DNA from 4 places in the Macrococcoides bohemicum genome. Region 2 is predicted to be linked to each of the others. Evidence: predicted binding sites of a transcription regulator. Region 2 holds the regulator's gene; each other region holds the start of a gene.
The links. Region 2 encodes Rex, which represses fermentation and respiration genes when NADH is low (regulators of the CRP and FNR family bind a similar motif). Its sites were predicted from a motif close to TTGTGAAATATTTCACAA; they were not measured.

Region 1 (5,721 bases), 960 kb from region 2:
TAGGCGCGAAGTTTGGTCCAACTTGTGCGCCGCTTACTTCGTCAACACCACCGTTGATTGCATATAATAATGTTTTTGCTAAGTTTGCACGTGCACCGAAGAATTGCATTTGTTTACCGATCTTCATTGCAGATACACAACAAGCAATACCATAGTCGTCGCCATAACTTTCACGCATTAAGTCGTCATTTTCATATTGAATTGAGCTTGTTTTAATACTCATTTTTGCACAATATTTTTTGAAGTTTTCAGGTAAACGTGTAGACCATAATACAGTTAAGTTTGGTTCTGGTGCTGGACCTAAGTTATCTAATGAATGTAAGAAACGGAAAGAGTTTTTTGTAACTAATGGACGTCCATCAATACCGACTCCAGCGATTGATTCAGTTACCCAAGTAGGGTCTCCAGAGAATAATGCGTTGTAATCTGGTGTACGTGCAAATTTAACTAAACGTAATTTCATGATGAAGTGGTCGATGATTTCCTGTACTTCGATTTCTGAAATTGTACCAGCTTTTAAATCACGTTCTGCATAAATATCTAAGAATGTAGATACACGACCTAAACTCATTGCAGCACCGTTTTGTTCTTTAATTGCTGCTAAGTATGCTAAGTAAGTCCATTGAACAGCTTCTTTAAAGTTTTCAGCTGGACGAGAAATATCAAATCCATAAATATTACCTAATTCTTTTAATTCATTTAATGCACGATATTGTTCAGAAACTTCTTCACGCAAACGAATAATGTCTTCTGACATTACTGATGATAAGTTATTGAAGTCTTTTTGTTTTTCATTCATTAAGAAATCTACACCATATAATGCAACACGGCGGTAGTCACCGATAATACGACCACGTCCGTAAGCATCTGGAAGACCTGTAATGACACCAGCTTTACGACAAGCTAACATTTCTTTAGAGTATGCATCGAATACACCAGCATTGTGTGTTTTACGATAATCTGTAAATGTTTTTTCAGTTTCTTTATCTAATTCATAGCCATATGCTTCACAAGCAGCTTTTGCCATACGAATACCACCAAATGGTTGCATAGAGCGTTTGAAAGGTTTCTCAGTTTGAACACCGACAATTGTTTCAAGATCTTTATTTAAATAACCTGCGTCATGCGATGTGATAGTAGATGGTATTTTTGTATCCATATCCCACATACCACCACGTTCACGTTCTTCTTTTGTTAACTGCATAACTTGATCCCATAATGTCTTAGTTGCTTCAGTTGGTCCAGCTAAAAACTCATCTTTACCGTCATATAAAGTGTAGTTTAGTTGGATAAATTCACGAACGTCGATTCTTTTGTTCCATTTACCAGTTTTAAAACCTTCCCAAGCATGTGTTTTTTTAGTTTCTTCTTTAAACATATTAATCCCTCCAAATTTTCATTATGTTAAATACTTCACAATACTATTATAACAACTTTACGTGAAAATAATCACATTATTTTGGAAACGGTTAATTTTTTTGAAAATGTTGATTTATAGCTTTTTATCTGTAATGGTACACATTATTATTTTGTTTTTTGTATATATAACAGCTAAGATTTATAGCTTTTGGAGTCCATTAATATTTAAGTTTAGTGTGGAGTTATCAAACATATCCATGTACAATAAAAAAGGTGAAATAACATGAGGAAATTATTGATAAATGAAACAATTAAGATAAAAGAAATTGCCGCATTACATGAAAATATCCCATTAACTTACGATTCATCATATAAAGTAACACCTTTGGATATTGATTTGCGGTACGAATCAATTCAATTACTGATGAAGAATAAGCAAGATCAGATTATAGTCCTGGAACAAAACAACAAAATCTGTGCATACATTTGGTATGCAATAGATGATGGAATACATATTAAATCAACATTTGTTTATCCGGAATATCGTAATCAAGGATACGCGATACAACTCAAGAACTTTGTTGAAATAATCGCCAAAGAACAACACATTGGTATTATATACAGTGATGTTGATACGAGAAATTTTCCGATGAAACAATTAAATGAAAGATTAGGATATCAATTTAAAGAGCATAGTAATCGAATGATAAAAATAATAGAGGTGCAAAATGATTAGAACGCTTTATATTGATGAAACGAATACGTTGCATGTTTGTGATTCACCCTATGATATAGAAGTAACGCCGAAATGGTTGTGGGTGGATATGAGTGAACCAACAAAAGAAGAGAATTTACTGCTAAGTCAGTTTTTTCACTTTCATCCATTATCTATTGAAGATGCAACGACGGTTAAACAACGCCCGAAATATAAAGAATATGATGATTATTTATTTTTCGTCTTTCATGCAATTGACTTGCGTACGATGAAACCTGAAGAAATTGATATCTTTATCAATTCAACCCTTATTGTGACTTATCATAAAGAAGCTTCTGAAGAGGTGGATAAAGTCTGGCATACGATGCTAAACAAAAAGCCGAATGAAAAGGTTACGACAAATGAAGTGATGTATAAAACGCTTGACGCCATCGTCGATAACTATTTCCCGTTCGTATATGATTTAGAAGACAAAGTATTCTCGTTTGAAGATAGGCACTCAGTAGATATATCAACTGAGAACTTAATAGATGAAACGTTTGATTTGAGAGAAGATCTATTATTGATTAGACGTACAGTATTGCCAATGCGAGATTTAGTATATCGACTATTAGAAGGCAGAGTATTGGCATTAAGTAAGAAACAGAAAATATTTCTGCATCATATTAATGACCATTTAATTAAGCAGGTAGAGATGATTGAATCTTCCCGTGAGATGACAGCGGATATTCGTGATAATTATATCTCACTGAACTCTTTTAGAATGAATAATATCATGAAAATTTTAACAATATATTCAGTAATTTTTATGCCACTGACTTTAATTGCAGGAATTTACGGGATGAACTTTGATGTCATGCCTGAATTGCACTGGAAATACGGATATTTAGCAGTATGGATTGTGATGATTGCTATTACGGTTGGAATGATAGGCTACTTCCGAATAAAGAAGTGGTTTTAAAATAAAAGGAGCAGAATTAAATTTCTGCTCCTTTTATCATTATTTCACATATGTACTACAATAATAAATATTGTGCCATTCTTTAAACATTACACCTTTGTCACCTTCGATAGGGTCGTGTTCTGGTAACTTTACACTATTTATCGTACTGTTAATTGTTTGGATTTCTTCATAGCTTGTTAACGTTTCAACATCAATATCTGTTGGGTATGCACCGACTACTTTAAAATCTTTACTTGCTTCGAGACTTTTATGACCATAGCCTGCAGGGAGTAATAATGCATCACCTTGTTTTACTTTTAACTGACTTCCTGATTCACCGCCTATCATTAAGGTTGCTTCACCTGAAGCGATACCAAGCACTTCATGTGTATTAGGATGGAAATGATGATAGTCAAATACACCATTTGTCCATATACCTGTCCATTGATTATGTTTAAATATTTCAGTAAAATCTCCTTCAACTTCCTGATAGACGATAACTGGCAGGATCATGTGATTCGGTGTGCTTTTTGATACAGGACTATGAATTATTTTATATTTCATAATTATTCCTCCTCTTAATGATATATTATTATTGTTCGTTATTTCTTTTTATAAAGCAAAAGATAAGATTTTAACCAAATGTTAATTCCATACGAAATTTATATTCTATGTTAAAATAAAGATAGAATGATGAAGGTGGGATTAACTTGAAAAACTTTGCGTACTTAGCAATTTCAGGTGCTTTATTTTTAACTGGCTGTAGCAATGATGATACAACAGCGATAAAAAAAGATATAGAATCATTAAAGCAGCAAAAAGATAAATCAGAAAAAGAATATAAATCATTACAGGAAGATAATAAATCGATTGATAAAGAAATTAAAGAAAAGCAGTCTGAAATAGATACGCTGAAAAAAGAAAAAGAAGCTGAAATAAAAGTTCAAATTAAGCGTGAAGAAGCTGCGAAGAAAAAGCAGGAGGCTATCGATAGACGCAATCGATTGATCGCAAAACAAAAAGCTGAACAGGAAGCTAAAGTGCGTGCGCAGAAAGAAAAGAAAACAGCACAGGCAAGAAATAAAGCGACCATGCCAAACACAATTGCGGCAAGTACAAATGGTAAAATTCAAACGATTAAATCAATTCGTAACGTCGGACTTGATTTTAATGATGCCGGCATGAAGATATCAATTAACCGTATACAAATATTTAAAGTAACAGATATGCCAAAAGATCAGGTCGTACTGTTCGATGGTGAGACAGAAGGTTATGTACTAATCTATGAAGTAACTGCAGAGAATACTTTAGATAAGCCGTTATACTATAATAATATCGGTGTTCTGGATTTAGGTGATAAGAAAATATTTTCTGAAAATGCTTCTTTTATAACACCGGAATTACAGGAAAGTTCAATGAAGAAAAGTAAGAATAATTACAGTGAATATGCGCCAAAGGAAAAAACAATAAGTTATAAATCAATCGCTATTAATAAGGAAGACTATAAGCAGGTCGAAACAGGTAAAGCGCATCTATTTATTAAGGGTGGCGTTTCACAGGCGAAAGATATGAAAGATAAAACAGATAAGCAGTCAAAAGGATATTTAATTCAGCAGTGAAAGAGATAGATATTTTGAATGTTTTTTACTGATAGAATCGGGAATATGTAAGAAAAGACTACGGAGGCGTTCGATATGCATGAAGAGAAATTTGTACTGCTGGAAGGTAAATCATTTAAATTATCAGAAATAGCACGTGAACTTGAAGCAATCACGGGTTACACTGTTAAAGATAGTTATGGAGATATCAATCGCATTGTTGCACAGAAACCAAACTTTGATCAGGATTTTGAAAGTTATTTAGTTACTTATGAATTCAACGAATCAGATGATTTAGCAGATGTAACTGTTACAACACCGAAAGATGAAGATGTCAATTTTCAAAATGACAAAGTTAAAGTGAGATTAATTTCTTATAAAACTAAATAGTAACAACAAAATAAACTTACAGTAGTGTGTTAGTGTATATGTCATAATATATATTAATACACTATTTTAATGAGGATGCATATGAAAAAAATAACAGCATTATTTGCAGCAACGATATTTCTAACTGCTTGTAATTCGGCAGATGAATCTAACACAACAAAACTTAAATCTGATGACGCAAACGAAATATTATTTGATGCTTCGCATGGCGTGACTGCTGGTGAAGCGGATTGGGTTATCGATGGTGGATTTTCTACGTTTAATGATGACATTAATAAGTTAGGTTTCACAACAGCTTCTACAGATTATCAGGCAGAGATTACACTGAAATTATTAAAACAATATAAAGCATTTATTATGCCGGAACCAAATATACCTTTAAAAGCAAGTGAGCAACAAGCGATTAAAGATTATGTCAATAGTGGTGGTAGCATCATGATGATTGCAGATCATTATAACGCTGACAGAAACTTAAATCGCTTTGATGCCTCGGAAATTTTTAATGGATATCGACGCGGTGCATTTCGCAATATTACAAAAGGTATGTCACAGGATGAAATAAATTCTGACAGAATGCAGGATGTTACATCAAGCGATTATTTAAGTAAAACTTTCGGAGTACGATTCAGATATAATGCATTAGATGATGTCGTATTGTCAGCGAAAGACGAAGACAATGCGTTTGGACTGCTCGATAATGTTGAGAAAGTAAATAT
Region 2 (5,721 bases):
AAGTCTTAATCGCATTTAACTCTAAATCAAGTGATAGATCAGTATTGGCAATTAAAGTTTGATAGTTTTGACGGCGTAGTGTCGTTTCTATACCGAGTAACGTTTCATTAGAAGCATATGAATTTAGACGGGGTACGATAACACCTATCATGTTGGTGCGTTTCGCTTTTAAACTTTGTGCAAACTGGTTAGGCTTGAAACCCGTTTCCTGCACAATTTTATCAATTTTCTGTCTCGTCTTCTCACTTACTGAACCACCGTTTAAATAGCGTGAGACGGTGCTTTTTGAAACGCCAGCGAGATTCGCAATATCTAATATATTATTCATGCTGCCACCCCTTACATATTGACTTTATTTTAGCATGTTTTAGAAATTCGTGATATAAAGAGAGTGTATTGATCATTGAATATCTAATAGGAGACTTTATGATTATCAAAACAAGACAACCTTCCTCTTCTTTGCTTCAGTTACACCACCTCAAAGGACGCAGTAGTCTCGATTTATCCGATTATGAATTAGAATTAAAAGGCTATTACGGCGAGCAACTACTTGATCGTATTGTTAGTCGTGTAGATTTCGGAAATGCATTAGTCATTCAGGATTTACGATTGTTAGATGGTAAAACAGAACGACAGTTCGATACAATAGTAATCGTGAATCAAAGTGCATATATATTAGATGCGAAATACTATACCAGGGATTCTCGTTATCAAGATGGCAAGTTCTATCACGGTTATAAAGAGATTGAAAATCCTGATTTACAGATCAGCAGATCTGAAACTTTTTTAAGGAATTATATATGGAAGCATTTCGGCGTGAACTTTACAGTAGTGGGTTTTTTTGTATTTGTAAATAATGATGTGACGTTTAGAAATGACAGCAGACATCCACGCTTGTTACACGCAAACGAATTACAGTCATCATTTCATGAATTAAAGATGCACCCTGTAATGGAAGTTGACTATGATATTGCAGAATCACTTGTGAAAGCTCATCGATTAGAATCAATTCATAGTGTTGAACTGGATATTTCAGAAGCTGTGTTTTTTAAAGGTTTGAAATGTCCGAAATGTGCTGTTGTGCAGGACGTAGAATTTTCTAACCTGTTAAAGATGCCATGTTGTCATGAAATTTATCGTTTTAATGATGTGATGTACTATGCACTTAAAGAATATTGTGCAATTCATAAAGTGAGCAGTGTGAAAGTTGGTAAATTTACGAATTTTATTACGGGAAGTGATAGGAGAAACTACAAAATCGAGCGTTTTATCAGGAAAAATTTAAAACGTACTGATAAAGAAGGTACATATCAAATTTGAGTTGGATATTAATGGGTATAGATGCACACTTCTGTTTCCATGTGGGCATTTGTTTGAAGTTTCTTCCTGTTCGTGCACACTTCTGATTCCATGTGGGCATTTGTTTGAAGTTTTTTCCTGTTCGTGCACACTTCTGTTTCCATGTGGGCATTTGTTTGAAGTTTCTTCCTGTTCGTGCACACTTCTGATTCCATGTGGGCATTTGTTTGAAGTTTCTTCCTGTTCGTGCACACTTCTAGTTTGTTGTGGGCATTTGTTTGAAATTTTTTCCTTTTCGTGCACACTTCTGATTCCATGTGGGCATTTGTTTGTAGTTTTTTCCTGTTCGTGCACACTTCTGTTTCCATGTGGGCATTTGTTTGAAGTTTCTTCCGTGAAATATCAAAAAACTAACCACTCTCCAGAGTGGTTAGTCCATTAGTTCTTCTTCAATTAAACGTTGTTCACCTTTTAAAAATTGGCGATATCCAATCTTACTAATTTGTATGCTCACTTCATATAACAACAACATCGGGAATGAGAACATCAAATATGAAATTAGATCCGGCGGTGAAATTAATGCAGTAATCACAAATAAAGCAAAGTATGCGTATTTTCGATTTTTCTTTAAGAACATCGGTGTTACAATTCCAAGTCTTGTTAGAAATAACAGCAGTATCGGTAGCTGGAACAAGAATCCGAATGGAATCGTAAATCTCAGCATTTCATTGAAATACTCCCTGACACCGATCATCTGATTAACCCCCATCTCACTCGCAAGTCCAATGGTGAACTGAATCAAATAAGGAAATACATAAAAATAGCTAAAACTGAGTCCTAATAGAAATAAAATTAAACTGATTGGAATGTATGATAATGTTGCACGACGTTCTTTAGGATGTAATCCGGGTGATATAAATGCCCATAACTGATATAAAATGACGGGCGATATAATGATCAATGCAATAATCATTATCACTGTAATATAAATCGTTAATGGATCACTCACTTTAAAATAATGTAATTCAATACTTTTAGGTACATCATCTTTTGTTAAGAATTTTGTAACTGGTTTACCAAAGTAAAATCCGACTGCCGTCCCTGCTACTAAACAATAGAGCACGACCATAATGCGTTTACGCAACTCGTCCAAATGCTCAACAACGGTTAAATCATCTTTATTCATCTAAGGAATGAACCTCCTCATAAAAAAACGGCAAACACTGTCGCCGTTTTGAATTTCTAAATTATTTTACGTCTTTGTTATCTTTGTCATGGTCTTTCATAATACCATCTGTTGCATCTTTAAATTCTTTTAAAGATGTGCCCATCGCACGACCGAATTCTGGTAATTTCTTAGGTCCGAAAATAATTAACGCGATAATCCCTAAGAAAATAGCAATTGCAGGTGATATCATACCAACTGTATTTACAAATAACATCTATTTTACCCCCTAATGATTTTTCATAAAGAATATTAGCGACTGTAATTCAACACCCAAATCAATGTGATGTACATGCACCCCATTTGGCACTGTTAAACGTTCTGGTGTAAAGTTTAATATACCTTTTATTTGTGCTTTTGTCACTCTATTTGACACATCTTGGGCAACTGCACCTGGTACAGTTAATATTACAACTTGAATGCCAGTTTCTTCAACAATTTTTTCGAAATTCTTCATATCTTCAACTGTTATCTTACCAATCGTCTTACCGATTGAAGTTGAGCTTGTATCAAAGGCTGCTGTAATCTTCATGCGATCATTGATCGAGAAGTTATAATTAACAAGTGCAGTTCCCAGATTCCCTACCCCAATAATTGCAACTTTTGTAATCATGTCTTGCTGTAAAGTTGTCTTAAAAAAGTTTAATAAAAAGTTAACGTTGTAGCCATATCCTTTTTTTCCTAGCTCACCAAAATAAGAAAAATCTCTTCGTATTGTTGCCGAATCAATTTGTAAGCCCTCACTTAGCTCCTTACTACTGACTCTTTCTACATTTGAATTATATAACGTATTCACAAAACGATAATATAAAGGAAGTCTCTTTAGTGTGGCTTTAGGAATCTTTATTTCGTTCTTTGACATCCTACTCACCTGTTTCAAGTAAATTTGTGATAGATTTCACATCACTTTTGATTATATCACTTAACGTATTAATTGACTATGTGAAATTTCACAAAACTGATTAAAATATTCCCACCTTATCGTACTTCATGTACAATGAAAGTGAGGTGAAATAACTTGATATTATTACAAGCAAGCAATTTAACTAAATCCTATTCAGGTGAAAATATATTTTCGAATGTGAAATTCGAAGTTAAATCTAACGACCGTATCGCTATCGTCGGAAGAAATGGTGCTGGTAAAACCACTTTAATGAAGATTCTAGCCGGGACTGAAGATTACGATACAGGTAATCTTTCAATGTCTAAAAATATCAGACTCGGCTATCTTACTCAGCAAATGACTTTGAATGCAGAAGGAACCGTCTACGAAGCGATGAAAAAGCCGTTCCTTCATCTTGAAAAAATGAAGCAGGAATTAGACAAAATCGCTTTGTATTTAAGCGAAGAAAGTCATAATGCGCACACGGATGCATATCAGGAGAAATTAACGAGCTATGAGAAATTACAACAACAGTTTGAAGCTCAGGATGGCTATCTTTACGAAACTAAGATTAAAACAGTGCTCTCAGGTCTAAACTTTAAACCTGAAGACTTTGATCAGAAGATCGATACATTTTCAGGTGGACAAAAGACACGTCTTGCTCTTGCTGAAATGCTACTTCATAATCCAGACTTACTACTACTCGATGAACCTACTAACCATCTCGACATGGATACAACTGCCTGGCTTGAAAATTATTTATCGACGTATGATGGTGCCATCGTGATTATCTCACATGATCGCTACTTTTTAGATAAAGTTGTGAACACAGTATACGATGTGGCATTAGGTCAAGTTCAAAAATATGTCGGTAACTATTCTAAATTCATTGAGCAGCGTGATCAATTTTACGAAAAGATGCAGGCACAGTATGAGCGACAACAGGCTGAGATAAAACGTCTGGAAACCTTTGTTCAAAAAAATATTACACGTGCGTCAACGAGTGGTATGGCGAAATCACGTCGTAAAGTACTTGAGAAGATGACTAAGATTGATATTCCGAAACAAGACGATCACTCGATGAATTTAAGATTTAATATTCAGAAGGAAACAGGAAATGACGTCTTACGGATCGATGACCTTGCTATCGGCTATGATACGCCACTTGCTGAACATTTAACCTTAGATATAAAAAAACAGGATGCTGTTGCATTTATCGGGCCAAACGGTATCGGTAAAACAACGCTTATTAAAACTATTGCTAAACAATTAACCGCACTGCACGGTGACATTAAGTATGGTGCTAATCTTTCAATCGGTTATTACGATCAAAAACAGGCAGAATTTTCTTCAAATAATACTGTACTAGAAGAATTATGGCAGTACTATCCAACGATGCCTGAAAAAGATATTCGTACCGTACTGGGACGCTTTCTATTCGTTCAGGATGATGTTAAAAAGATTATCAATGACTTATCAGGTGGAGAAAAAGCAAGATTACAACTTGCTAAACTTAGTCTTGAAGAAAACAATGTGTTAATCCTTGATGAGCCGACTAACCACCTGGATATTGATGCAAAAGAAGTACTTGAAGATGCACTTATCCATTATCCCGGCACCTTGTTATTTGTCAGCCATGACCGTTATTTCATCAATAAAATAGCGACAAAGATATTCCAGATGACTGATAAGGGTGGAAAGCTATTCCTCGGCGACTATTCATATTTTATCGAAAAAGAAGAAGAACGATTAGCCCACGAAAGCTTAGTCGAACAGGAGTCAAAGCAAATTACTAAAGAAACGACCAACGATGACTTTAAAGCGAACCAAAAAGAAAGACGTAAACTAGAACGTCAATTAGAAAGTACAGAAAAAGATATTCAGCACCTGGAAAGTCAAATCAGTAGTATCGAGGAACAGCTTACGCAACCAGAAGTATTTAACGACCATGAAAAATCTCATGCTTTAAATGAAGAACTCATTACATTAAATCAAACACTCGAACAAAAAGTCGAACAGTGGACAGAATTAGAATTAGCATTAGAAAATTAACCGGCATAGCCGGTTATTTTTGTACACAAAGTTATGCACAGCAAAAACCCTTTTATTTCACTAATCCACAGAGTTATCCTAGTTATCCACAGAAAATGTGTATGATATTATGATTAATTTCGTGTAATACTCCCTATTGACATTGAGTTATACACATTCTGTGCACAACTTGTGTACAAGTACATGTGTTCGCGTAGATAAAATACAGACAAATTGAGAAAAATGAATGCTTAATTTTATATGTAAGTGGTATATATATATT
Region 3 (5,721 bases), 1.1 Mb from region 2:
TTAAGAGCTCGTCGTCAAATTAAAAACTTAAGTCAAGTTGAAATGGCTAAAATAGCTGAACAGGCATTAAACTGCTCAACGCAAGAAGAAGTAATCTCTTTAGTAGATGCTTATCTATAGTTAAACAAAATAAAGAAGAAGCTGAAAATTTTCAGCTTCTTCTTTATTTGATGTAAATCTTTGTAATTTGTGGTTTAGCGAATATTCTAATTGGTAAATGTGTACTACCAAGACCACGGGAAACATGAAGATACATGCTATGTTTTTTATATTTTAATCTAAATAAACCTTTTAAATATTTTCTCCCTAATGATGGTTTAATTGGTGCACCTAGAATAGGGATAAAAATCTGTCCACCATGACTATGTCCGGATAATTGGAGGTCAACATTAAATTGCTTAACAAAGTCTGCATAATCTGGTTCATGTACTAAAGTGATGGTGTAGTCATTGAGATGCTTTCTGTTGCGTAGTGCCTGTTCAATATTTCCGGATGCATTAAGAATATCATCAGTTCCACAAATATATATATCTTCTCCATCATAGTTTATATATTTACCAAAGTTATTCAGCACTGTAATATGACTATTAGTCAATACTGTTTCTAAACTATGTGTTAAGTGTGTACGCTGATCGTGATTACCATAAGAAAAGTACACGCCTAATGGGGCTTTAATTGTTTTTAGCAATGGTATATAATCATGAGGATTTTCTTTAAACACTTCTAAATTATCAAATAAATCTCCGGTAATCATGACGGTATCAGGTTGTAGTTTATTGATTATTTTAATGTGTTCTATTAAATCATGATAGTTATACTGAAAGCCGACGTGTAAATCTGAGATATGTACAATTGATAACGGTCGAGCATGGTGTAATCTCAAGCCTTTAATAGTTATACTATCGACATCAACATTTTTTGGATTGGAATGGAATAATGGTACTAAACTTTTTCCGAAGCGGTCTATCATACTATACATTAAAAACTTAAACATTTTTAGTCTCCATATACTTTTCAATGGCTTCGATATCTGGTGTATAGAATAATTTTTCATCTATTTTAATAAGTGGGGTACTCAATGCATCGTAATCAATCATCTCTATTTTATATGCCATATTTTTGATATTTTTTTCTTTAAATTGAAGAGAAGAGTGTCTGAAATAGTTTTTAATAAATTCGCATGGTGGACAATCATCTTGTGTGTATATTTCAATATTCATATCATTACCTCTTTTACTACTTTTTAATAACTATAAATACTATAGCGATTTCAGACAGAATTATCAATATTAATGGTATTATATGCAAATGTAATTTAAATAGTCCGAAGATGATCACATATTTGTCACAAAACTGTTAGGCGTTTCTCTTTATATTCCTTATAAGGTGTATTAAACTTAAAGAAATGTGAGTACAATCACAAAAGGAGGATTATTATGGATGGTGTTATTTTAAGTCGCTTATTAACAGCGATGACGTTAGGTTTTCATATAATTTTTGCCACCATAGGTGTAGGTATGCCACTGATGATAATGATTGCAGAAGGTTTAGGGATAAAATATAATAATCCGAAGTATACTGCTATGGCGAGACGTTTTGCTAAAACATTCACGATAACTGTCGCTGTAGGTGTTGTAACTGGAACGATTATTGGTTTACAGCTTTCATTATTATGGCCATCATTTATGCAGTTGGGTGGACAAGTTATTGCACTACCACTTTTTATGGAAACATTTGCGTTCTTTTTTGAGGCAATTTTCTTAAGTATATATTTATATACATGGGATCGATTTAAAAATAAATGGACGCATTGGTTACTAAATATTCCTATCATTGTTGGTTCAACATTAAGCGCGTTATTTATCACGAGTGTCAATTCATTTATGAACACACCGGAAGGTTTTAAAGTGAAAAATGGAGTGCTGGTTGATATTGATCCGATACAAGCGATGTTAAACAGTTCATTTTTTGTACGTTCTTTTCATGTTGTCACGACTGGTGGGATGACGATTGCTTTCTGTATTGCGAGTGTAGCAGCCGTGAAATTACTACGAAATAAATTCCCGGAAGATAAAGATTATCATATGAAATCTTTAAAAATGGCGATGATCGTAGGGTTGATTTTTAGTTTACTGACGATTTTAGCGGGCGATTTATCGGCGAAGTTCCTGCACAATGAACAACCTGAAAAATTAGCTGCAATGGAATGGCATTTTGAAAGTGATAAAAATGCTGACTTAGTCTTATTCGGTGTTCTTGATGAAAAAACACAAGAAGTAAAAGGTGCAATTAAAATACCTGGTATGCTGAGCTTTCTTGCTGATAACAGTTTTGATACTACTGTAAAAGGGTTAGATGAAATACCTAAAGATGAACAACCTCCTTTGATTATTCATTACTTCTTCGATTTAATGGTGTTCTTTGGCATGTTTAGTTTTGCAGTCAGTATTTTATATGTAATATTAAATAAGATGAAAAATAAGTTAGCAACGCATAATTTCATGCTATACTTAATTGCTTTAACTGGTCCTCTATGTATGTTAGCCATAGAATTTGGATGGTTCCTAGCTGAGATGGGACGTCAACCATGGTTGTTACGAGGTTATATGAAAGTTGCCGAAGGTGCTACACATGCTGATGGTGTGAGCCTTGTGCTTGTTGCATTCGGATTACTGTATCTTGTATTAGGGTTTTCATGTAGTTACGTTTTACTTCGTATGTACAAAGATAAACCAGCCCAATTTGATGTTGAGCAATATACCAAAGGAGGTGCCAAATAATGGATTATCAACATATTGGTATTTTAGTATTATGGACATTTCTATTTGGTTACGTTATTTTAGGGGCAATTGATTTCGGTGCAGGTTTCTTTATACTATATGCAAAACTTACAGATCAGGAAAATGAATTAAAGGACGTTATTTCAAGATACTTGAATCCTGTATGGGAAGTTACTAATGTTTTCTTAGTATTTTTCTTTGTAGGTATTGTAGGATTTTTCCCTGATACAGCTTATTATTTCGGTTCAACTTTGTTGCTGCCTGTAAGTGTAGCTTTATTGCTACTCACAGTTCGTGGCTCATTTTATGCGTTTGAAACGTATGGCAAAGACTCTAAGCTTGCGTGGGTCGCTTTATATGGTGTTTCAGGATTACTTATTCCTGCAGCTTTTTCAACAGTATTAACCATTTCAGAAGGTGGCTTTATCACAAAGACTGCCAAAGGTGTTGAATTGAAATGGTTTGAATTATTAATGAGTCCATTTGCATGGAGTGTGGTATTTTTATGTATCATCTCTGTGTTATATATTTCATCAGCATTTTTAACAGTTTATGCGCACAAAGCAAAAGATAGACCTGCTTATAAGATACTTCGAACATGGTTTTTAATATGGGCATTACCAATGCTTGTGATTTGTCAGTTTACATTTTTGAGTTTAAGACAACAAAATAAAGAGCATTTTGATATTGCAACAGGACAATACTGGTGGTTATTTGGACTAAGTATCGTATTTTTCTTAATCGCTTTTGCATTATATTATTTTGAGAAAAATCTTGAAATTGGCCTTATTATGGTAATTCTTCAATTTGCTACAGCATTCTATGGATATGGTATTTCTAAGTTACCTTATATTTTATATCCTTATGTCAATATGGATAAAGCTGTAGTAAATGAAACAATGGCATTCGGATTAGTCGTGGTGTTTATTTTAGGTTTACTTTTATTACTTCCTTCTTTATATTTATTATTGAGACTATTCGTATTTGATACCGAATATGTTAAAGGTAAGAAGAAATAACGGAGGGGTAGTATGGAAAAAGAATTTGTAGTTATCGGCTTAGGACGTTTTGGTGGGAGCATTGTAAAAGAATTAAATGCATTGGATATGGACGTAATGGCTATAGATTCTGATGAAGCACGTGTCAATGAATATGCAGATATTGCAACGCATGCTGTTATTGCAGATACAACTGATGAGAACGTATTAAAGAGTTTAGGTATACGTAACTTCGATCACGTTATTGTTGCGATAGGAGATAACATACAAGCAAGTATATTAACAACTCTAATCTTGAAAGATATTGGTGTAAAAAAAGTTACAGCAAAAGCGCAAAATGATTATCATGCTAAAGTATTAAATAAAATTGGTGCAGATACAGTTGTCCATCCTGAACGAGACATGGGAAGAAGAATTGCGCACAATGTTGCAAGTTCTTCTGTATTGGATTATCTTGAACTTTCAGATCAGCATTCAATTGTGGAAATTCGAGCAGGTGAAACATTAACAGGTAATTCTATTTTAGATTTAGATATCCGAGCGAATTATGGCTTAAACATTATTGCAGTTAAACGAGGAAAAGATATTATCGTTTCACCAGACCCGAGCGTTATTATTGAAAATGGTGATATATTAATTATGATTGGCCATGATAATGACTTAAATCGTTTTGAGAAAAAGATTATTAATGACTAAATTATCGAAAAAAAATAGACCCTTTCGGGTCTATTTTTATTTTGTCGTTTCTTGTTCAACAAGTTGTTCGTTATTTTTATTAACATCCATAATCATTGGTAAAATCATCGGCTTACGTTTTGTTTTTTCATATAAAAATGGTGATAAATTTTCAGAAATGACATTTTTAATATGATGCCATTCAAGTGCTTCACCAGAATTTAGTTTTTCAATTACTTTCTTTTTCAGCAAACGACTCGCATCATAGATTAAATGACCTGATTCTCTCATGTAAACAAAGCCTCTTGAAATAATATCTGGACCACTTAGTAACTGATTCGTTTTAAAGTCAATACTCACAACAACAATTACCAGACCTTCCTCAGATAATATTTTACGGTCTTTAATTACAACATTGCCGATATCACCAATACCACTACCATCAACGAGTATATTCCCCGAAGGTACATGACCTGCGAAGCGCGCGCTGTCCTTAGTCAATGCTAGAATATCACCATTTTCATGGATAAATACGTTATCAGGATTTACACCGCAATCAATACCTAGTTGACCATGTAAGCTTTGCATACGATATTCTCCGTGAATAGGCATAAAGAATTTAGGTTTCATTAATCTTAGCATAAGTTTTTGTTCTTCCTGAGAACCATGACCCGATGTATGAATATTTGATAGCTTACCGTGGATGACATCAGCACCTGCTTTGTATAAAGCGTTGATCGTACGGTTAACGCTTAATGTATTACCCGGGATTGGTGAAGACGAGAAAATAACAGTATCATCAGGAATGATAGAGATTTGACGATGTGTACCATTAGCAATACGTGACAATGCTGCCATTGGTTCACCTTGAGAACCCGTACATAAAATTAATAATTTATGTTTAGGAATACTGTTAATTTTATTTGCTTCTACAAATGTTTCTGGTGGTACTTTGATGTATCCAAGTTCAGTACCAATTTTAATATTGTTCTCCATTGAACGGCCGAATATAACTATTTTACGGTCAAATTTAACTGCCGCTTCAATCGCTTGCTGTACACGATAAATATTTGAAGCAAATGTAGCAAAAATAATTCTGCCAGTACATTTTCTAAAAATTTGTTCTACGTTTTGTCCAACTTCACGTTCACTGATCGTGAAGTTCGGAATTTCAGCATTTGTTGAATCTGATAATAGACATAACACACCCTCTTCACCAAGCTGTGCCATCTTTGCGATATTAGCAGGTTCACCAACAGGCGTGAAAT
Region 4 (5,721 bases), 360 kb from region 2:
TTAGGGAAACCAACGATTGTGGGCGTTGCAGACGTAATGGAAAAACTAGAAACTGGTACATTAGTAACTGTAGATGCAGAGCACAACAAAGTTTATGTTGGACATGCAAAAGTAAATTAATTGCTATATATAGATGAATTTGATTATAAAAACAAGAAGCACAGGATTAATGTCCTGTGCTTCTTGTTATTTATTATTTATTATTTATTATCATAATTATGTGGATCAAAACTTCCTTTTTTAAATCCACCTTGTGCAGCATACATAATTGCTAACAATACAAACCACAATGGTGATACGAATAATCCCATTCTTGTATCTTCAGCCATAAACAATAGAGCGAACATAAATACGAAGAATAAAAGAATTGCGATAGCAGAAATTTTACCGCCTGGTAATTTGTAAAGACTTGACTGATGTAACTGTGGTCTACGTTTTAAGTAAACAAGATATGCTGAAAGAATGATAGACCATACAACGATAAAGAATACTGTTGCAACAGTCGTTACTAATGTAAATACTGCGTTTGCATTAGGCATAAAGTAATTCAGTAATACTGATAATAATAACAACACACTTGAGAGTACTACTGCGTTGGCTGGTACACCGGCTTTATTCGTACGTTGGAAGAAACTATCGTTTCCTTTTGAATAGTTCTTACTTAAACCGAATAACATACGACTGTTAGAGAAGATACCACTGTTACAAGACGATGCAGCAGAAGTAATCACTACAAAGTTGATTAAGCTCGCTGCAAATCCAATGCCAATTAACCCGAAGAACTTAACGAAAGGACTTTCGTTTGGATCGATTTTATCCCAGGGCGTGATACTCATTATGATGATTAAAGAACCGATATAGAATAACACGATACGCATCGGCACACTGTTAATTGCTCTTGGTAATGTTTTTTCAGGATCTTGTGCTTCACCAGCTGTTACACCGATTAACTCAATCCCTACAAAACTGAATATTGCCATCTGGAAGCTTAATAAGAATCCGTTTGTTCCATTTGGGAAGAATCCACCATGTGACCAAAGATTTGTTATCGTTGCTACTCCAAAGTTTGTTTTAAATCCGATGACTATAAGTACGATTCCTGTAATGATTAATGCAACGATTGTAATAACTTTAATCAATGCAAACCAGAATTCTAATTCTCCAAATAGTTTAGCTGTCAGTAAGTTTAAGAACATTAATACAAGGATACATAAAAGTGATGATAACCATGTCGGAAAGTCCGGCCACCAGAACTGCACATACTTAGCGATGGCTGTTACTTCAGCCATCCCTGTAACTACCCAGCAGAACCAATATGTCCAACCGGTAATATAACCTACAAAGTCTCCTAGATAATCACGTGCAATATCAGTAAACGAATGATAGTTTGTATTAGATAATAATAATTCTCCTAGTGCTCTCATAAACAAGAATAAAAAGAGTCCGATAATTAAATAAGTAAATAAGATTGATGGACCCGCCAGATTGATTGATTTCCCTGCTCCTAAGAAGAGTCCGGTACCAATTGCGCCCCCAATCGCAATCAGTTGAATGTGTCGATTTGACAACGAACGTTGTAAATCGTTTCGTTCCTCGATATTATGCTGATGATTTGCCATACTAATCCCCATTTCATTTTTAGTATCTATATTATCTTATTAAAAACTGAAAATCACAAACATTTTTTAAACTATTCTTAATGTTTTTAAGAATTAATTAAATGATAAAATAAAAATTTAAATATAAGTAAAAGTTATCACGTAAGATAAAAATTTTCTAAGTTCCTAATTCATTCACAAATGTGAGGACATTAGATATAATTGAGTTGTGAAAGCCATTACATTTGGCATAACAAAAATTATGATGCAAAGGGGAGTCAAAAATGGCAGAATTAGTGAAGGGCCTTGAAGGTATTGTTGCTTCAAACACTAAAGTAAGTTCAATTATCGGTGATCAACTTACTTATGCAGGATATGAAATAGATGATTTAACAGAAAATGCACAATTTGAAGAAGTTGTCTTCTTATTATGGAACTTCCGTTTACCGAATGCGGAAGAATTGGCTGATTTTAGGAAGCAATTATTTGAAAATATGACTTTACACCCAAGAATGTACAGTCATTTTGAAGATTATGCAGCAGATCATGTTCATCCTATGACAGGATTACGCACTTCTTTATCTTATTTAGCACATTTTGATCCACGTGCTGACGAATTTAATGAAGATGCTCATATGAACAAAGCGATTCGTATTCAGGCTAAAGTAGCGTCACTTGTAGCAGCATTCGCTCGTGTTCGTCAAGGGAAAGAAGTAGTGAAACCGAAAGAAGACTTAAGTTATGCAGCTAACTTCTTGTATATGTTGTTTGGTGAAGAACCAACAGCTGTACAAGAAGAAGGTTTCAATAAAGCGTTAATTCTTCATGCAGATCATGAATTAAACGCATCTACATTCACTGCACGTGTTGCTGTTTCTACATTATCTGATATGTATTCTGGTGTAGTCGCTGCAGCTGGCGCATTAAAAGGGCCATTACACGGTGGTGCTAATGAACAGGTTATGAAAATGTTGAATGAAATTGGTTCATTGGATAATGTGGATAGCTATGTAGCAGATAAGATTGCTAAAAAAGAGAAAATTATGGGCTTTGGTCACCGTGTCTACAAAAATGGAGATCCACGTGCTAAATACTTAAAAGAAATGTCTAGAAGAATTACTGATGAGACTGGTCAAAAAGAATTATTTGATATGTCTGTGCGTATTGCGGATATTTTAAAAGAAGAAAAAGGTTTATTACCGAATGTTGATTTTTATTCAGCAACAGTTTATCACTCAATGGGTATTGAACATGATTTATTTACACCAATCTTTGCAGTATCTCGTACTTCTGGCTGGATTGCGCATATTTTAGAGCAATATAGTGATAACAGAATTATTCGTCCACGTGCAACTTATGTTGGTGAAGTTGGTCGAAAATATGTTCCAGTTGAAGAAAGATAATATGATTAAAAATTTTAATATAAGGTAAACTAAAGTTAGAAATACTAATAATGGAGGCATAATAAAAATGGCTGAAAAAATTACGAATAATAATGGTGTTTTAAACGTTCCAAATAATCCAATCGTTCCTTTTATAATCGGAGATGGAACAGGGCCGGATATTTGGAATGCTGCTGTTCGCGTGTTAGATGCTGCTGTAGAAAAAGCATATAATGGTGAGAAAAAAATCGAGTGGAAAGAAGTTTTAGCAGGACAAAAAGCATTCGATAACACAGGAGAATGGTTGCCACAAGAAACTTTAGATACAATAGAAGAATACTTAATAGCGATAAAAGGACCATTAACTACACCTATCGGTGGAGGTATCCGTTCTTTAAACGTAGCTTTACGTCAGGAATTAGATTTATTCGTATGTCTTCGTCCAGTCCGTTACTTTGACGGAGTTCCTTCACCAGTTAAGCGTCCTGAAGATACTGATATGGTTATCTTCCGTGAAAATACTGAAGATATTTATGCAGGTATTGAGTATAAAGAAGGATCAGACGAGGTTAAGAAGGTTATTGAATTCTTGCAAAATGAAATGGGTGCTAAAAATATCCGTTTCCCGGAAACTTCAGGTATTGGTATTAAACCAGTTTCTAAAGAGGGTACTGAACGTTTAGTACGAGCAGCATTAAACTATGCGCTAGAGCAAGGTCGTAAGTCATTAACATTAGTACACAAAGGGAATATCATGAAATTTACTGAAGGTGCCTTCAAACAATGGGGTTATGATTTAGCTGAACGTGAATTTGGTGATAAAGTATTTACATGGAATCAATACGACAAAATTAAAGCTGAACAAGGTGCAGAAGCTGCAGATAAAGCTCAAAATGAAGCGATTGCCGCCGGAAAATTATTGGTGAAAGATTCAATCGCTGATATATTCTTACAGCAAATTTTAACGCGTCCTGCTGAGTTTGATGTTGTTGCAACAATGAACTTAAACGGTGATTATATTAGTGATGCATTAGCAGCACAAGTAGGTGGTATCGGGATTGCACCAGGTGCAAACATCAACTACGAAACAGGACACGCAATCTTTGAAGCAACACACGGCACTGCACCAAAATATGCTGGATTAGATAAAGTAAATCCGTCTTCTGTTATTTTAAGTGGTGTATTAATGTTAGATCATTTAGGATGGAAAGAAGCTGGAGAATTAATCACAAAAGCGATGGAAAAATCAATAGCTTCTAAAGTCGTAACATATGATTTTGCACGTTTAATGGATGGTGCAACTGAAGTGAAATGTTCTGAGTTTGCTGACGAATTAATCAAAAATATGTAATTAGAAAAGTAGTCTAACTTTTAAGGATAGTATTATGAATGAAATTCATAGTTACTATCCTTTTTTTAAATTAATAAGGGGGATTTATCATGACAAAGAAAAAGATTTCAATCGTAGGAAGTGGTTTTACTGGCTCTACAGCGGCTTTTATTGCTGCAAGTAAAGGATTAGCAGATATTGTACTTGTTGATACTTATGGTAGTTTAGATCCTACAACAGGAAAAGCACTAGATATTATGCAGGCGATGCCGATATTACATCAAAACGTCGACATTAAAGCAAGTAATGATTACGCCGATACGAAAGATTCTGATGTTGTAATGATTACATCAGGTATCGCTCGTAAACCAGGTATGACGCGTGATGATCTAGTACAGACCAATCAAGGTATTGTAGAAGCTGCAACGAAAGAAATTGTTAAATACTCACCGAATTGTATTATCATTGTACTCACTAATCCGGTTGATGCAATGACATATGCTGTGTATAAAGCATCTGGTTTTGAGCCGAATCGTGTCATCGGTCAATCAGGCGTGCTGGATACTGCTCGATTTAGAACGTTTGTAGCACAAGCATTAAATGTGGCAGTAACTGATGTTACTGGATTTGTATTAGGAGGACATGGTGATACGATGGTACCTTTAATTCGTTATTCATCGGTAAGTGGCGTACCTATAGCTGATCTAATGGATGAAGCAACAATTGATACCATTATTGAAAGAACGCGTAATGGTGGCGCTGAAATTGTAAACTTATTAGGCACTGGATCTGCTTATTATGCACCAGCTGCGGCGATGGTTGATATGGCAGAATCAATTATCAATGATAGTAATCGTGTATTGCCAGCGATTGCTTATTTAAACGGTGAATTTAAACAGGAAGGTATTTATATCGGAGTACCAGTAAAGTTAAATAAAGATGGTGTTGAAAGCATCGTTGAATTGCAACTTACTGATGAAGAACAACAAGCATTTAATAAGTCTGCTGAGGCAGTGAAAGCTACGATTCAATCTTTAAAGTCTTCAAATTAATATGAATTTTTTAAACGATAGATTGATAATCCTTCTAATTGTAAAGAGAATGTAAATTATTCTGTTATAGCTTGAAGAATGTTGATTTGTTGTAGCATTTCAATATTCTTTTAATATATAATGAATATGATAATTGTTTGGAGGGATTGGATGAGTCAGAAGGTTCTGGTAGTAGACGATGAACAATCTATCGTAACTTTACTACAATATAATTTGCAACAATCAGGATTTGAAGTTGTAACAGCTTATGATGGTGAAGAAGGTCTAGAAAAGATTTTCAGTGAAAAACCAGATATCGTAGTATTAGATTTAATGTTACCTAAAATGGACGGCGTAGAAGTATGTAAATCTGTTAGAAA

Region 1: a site for Rex is predicted at 1,402-1,419, ahead of pflB (formate C-acetyltransferase). Genes of this name have one in related genera too.
Region 3: a site for Rex is predicted at 1,406-1,423, ahead of HT586_RS04875 (cytochrome ubiquinol oxidase subunit I). Genes of this name have one in related genera too.
Region 4: a site for Rex is predicted at 1,826-1,843, ahead of HT586_RS08685 (citrate synthase). Genes of this name have one in related genera too.

What each region holds. Positions count from the first base shown of each region.
Region 1 is NZ_CP054482.1:640,310-646,030, forward strand. It holds gene pflB (formate C-acetyltransferase) at 1-1,378, opposite strand, end outside; gene HT586_RS03375 (GNAT family N-acetyltransferase) at 1,643-2,095, shown strand; gene corA (magnesium/cobalt transporter CorA) at 2,088-3,035, shown strand; gene HT586_RS03385 (cupin domain-containing protein) at 3,075-3,581, opposite strand; gene HT586_RS03390 (DUF5068 domain-containing protein) at 3,728-4,636, shown strand; gene HT586_RS03395 (hypothetical protein) at 4,712-5,005, shown strand; gene HT586_RS03400 (DNA-binding protein) at 5,087-5,721, shown strand, end outside.
Region 2 is NZ_CP054482.1:2,033,659-2,039,379, forward strand. It holds gene HT586_RS10670 (LacI family DNA-binding transcriptional regulator) at 1-328, opposite strand, end outside; gene HT586_RS10675 (nuclease-related domain-containing protein) at 427-1,320, shown strand; gene HT586_RS10680 (hypothetical protein) at 1,329-1,667, opposite strand; gene tatC (twin-arginine translocase subunit TatC) at 1,730-2,485, opposite strand; gene tatA (twin-arginine translocase TatA/TatE family subunit) at 2,547-2,741, opposite strand; gene HT586_RS10695 (redox-sensing transcriptional repressor Rex) at 2,754-3,386, opposite strand; gene HT586_RS10700 (ABC-F family ATP-binding cassette domain-containing protein) at 3,543-5,459, shown strand.
Region 3 is NZ_CP054482.1:937,326-943,046, forward strand. It holds gene ptsP (phosphoenolpyruvate--protein phosphotransferase) at 1-120, shown strand, start outside; gene HT586_RS04865 (metallophosphoesterase) at 164-994, opposite strand; gene HT586_RS04870 (glutaredoxin domain-containing protein) at 987-1,220, opposite strand; gene HT586_RS04875 (cytochrome ubiquinol oxidase subunit I) at 1,437-2,780, shown strand; gene HT586_RS04880 (cytochrome d ubiquinol oxidase subunit II) at 2,780-3,799, shown strand; gene HT586_RS04885 (potassium channel family protein) at 3,812-4,474, shown strand; gene rnjA (ribonuclease J1) at 4,511-5,721, opposite strand, start outside.
Region 4 is NZ_CP054482.1:1,674,661-1,680,381, reverse strand. It holds gene pyk (pyruvate kinase) at 1-120, shown strand, start outside; gene HT586_RS08690 (amino acid permease) at 201-1,619, opposite strand; gene HT586_RS08685 (citrate synthase) at 1,883-3,001, shown strand; gene icd (NADP-dependent isocitrate dehydrogenase) at 3,063-4,331, shown strand; gene mdh (malate dehydrogenase) at 4,421-5,362, shown strand; gene HT586_RS08670 (response regulator transcription factor) at 5,513-5,721, shown strand, end outside.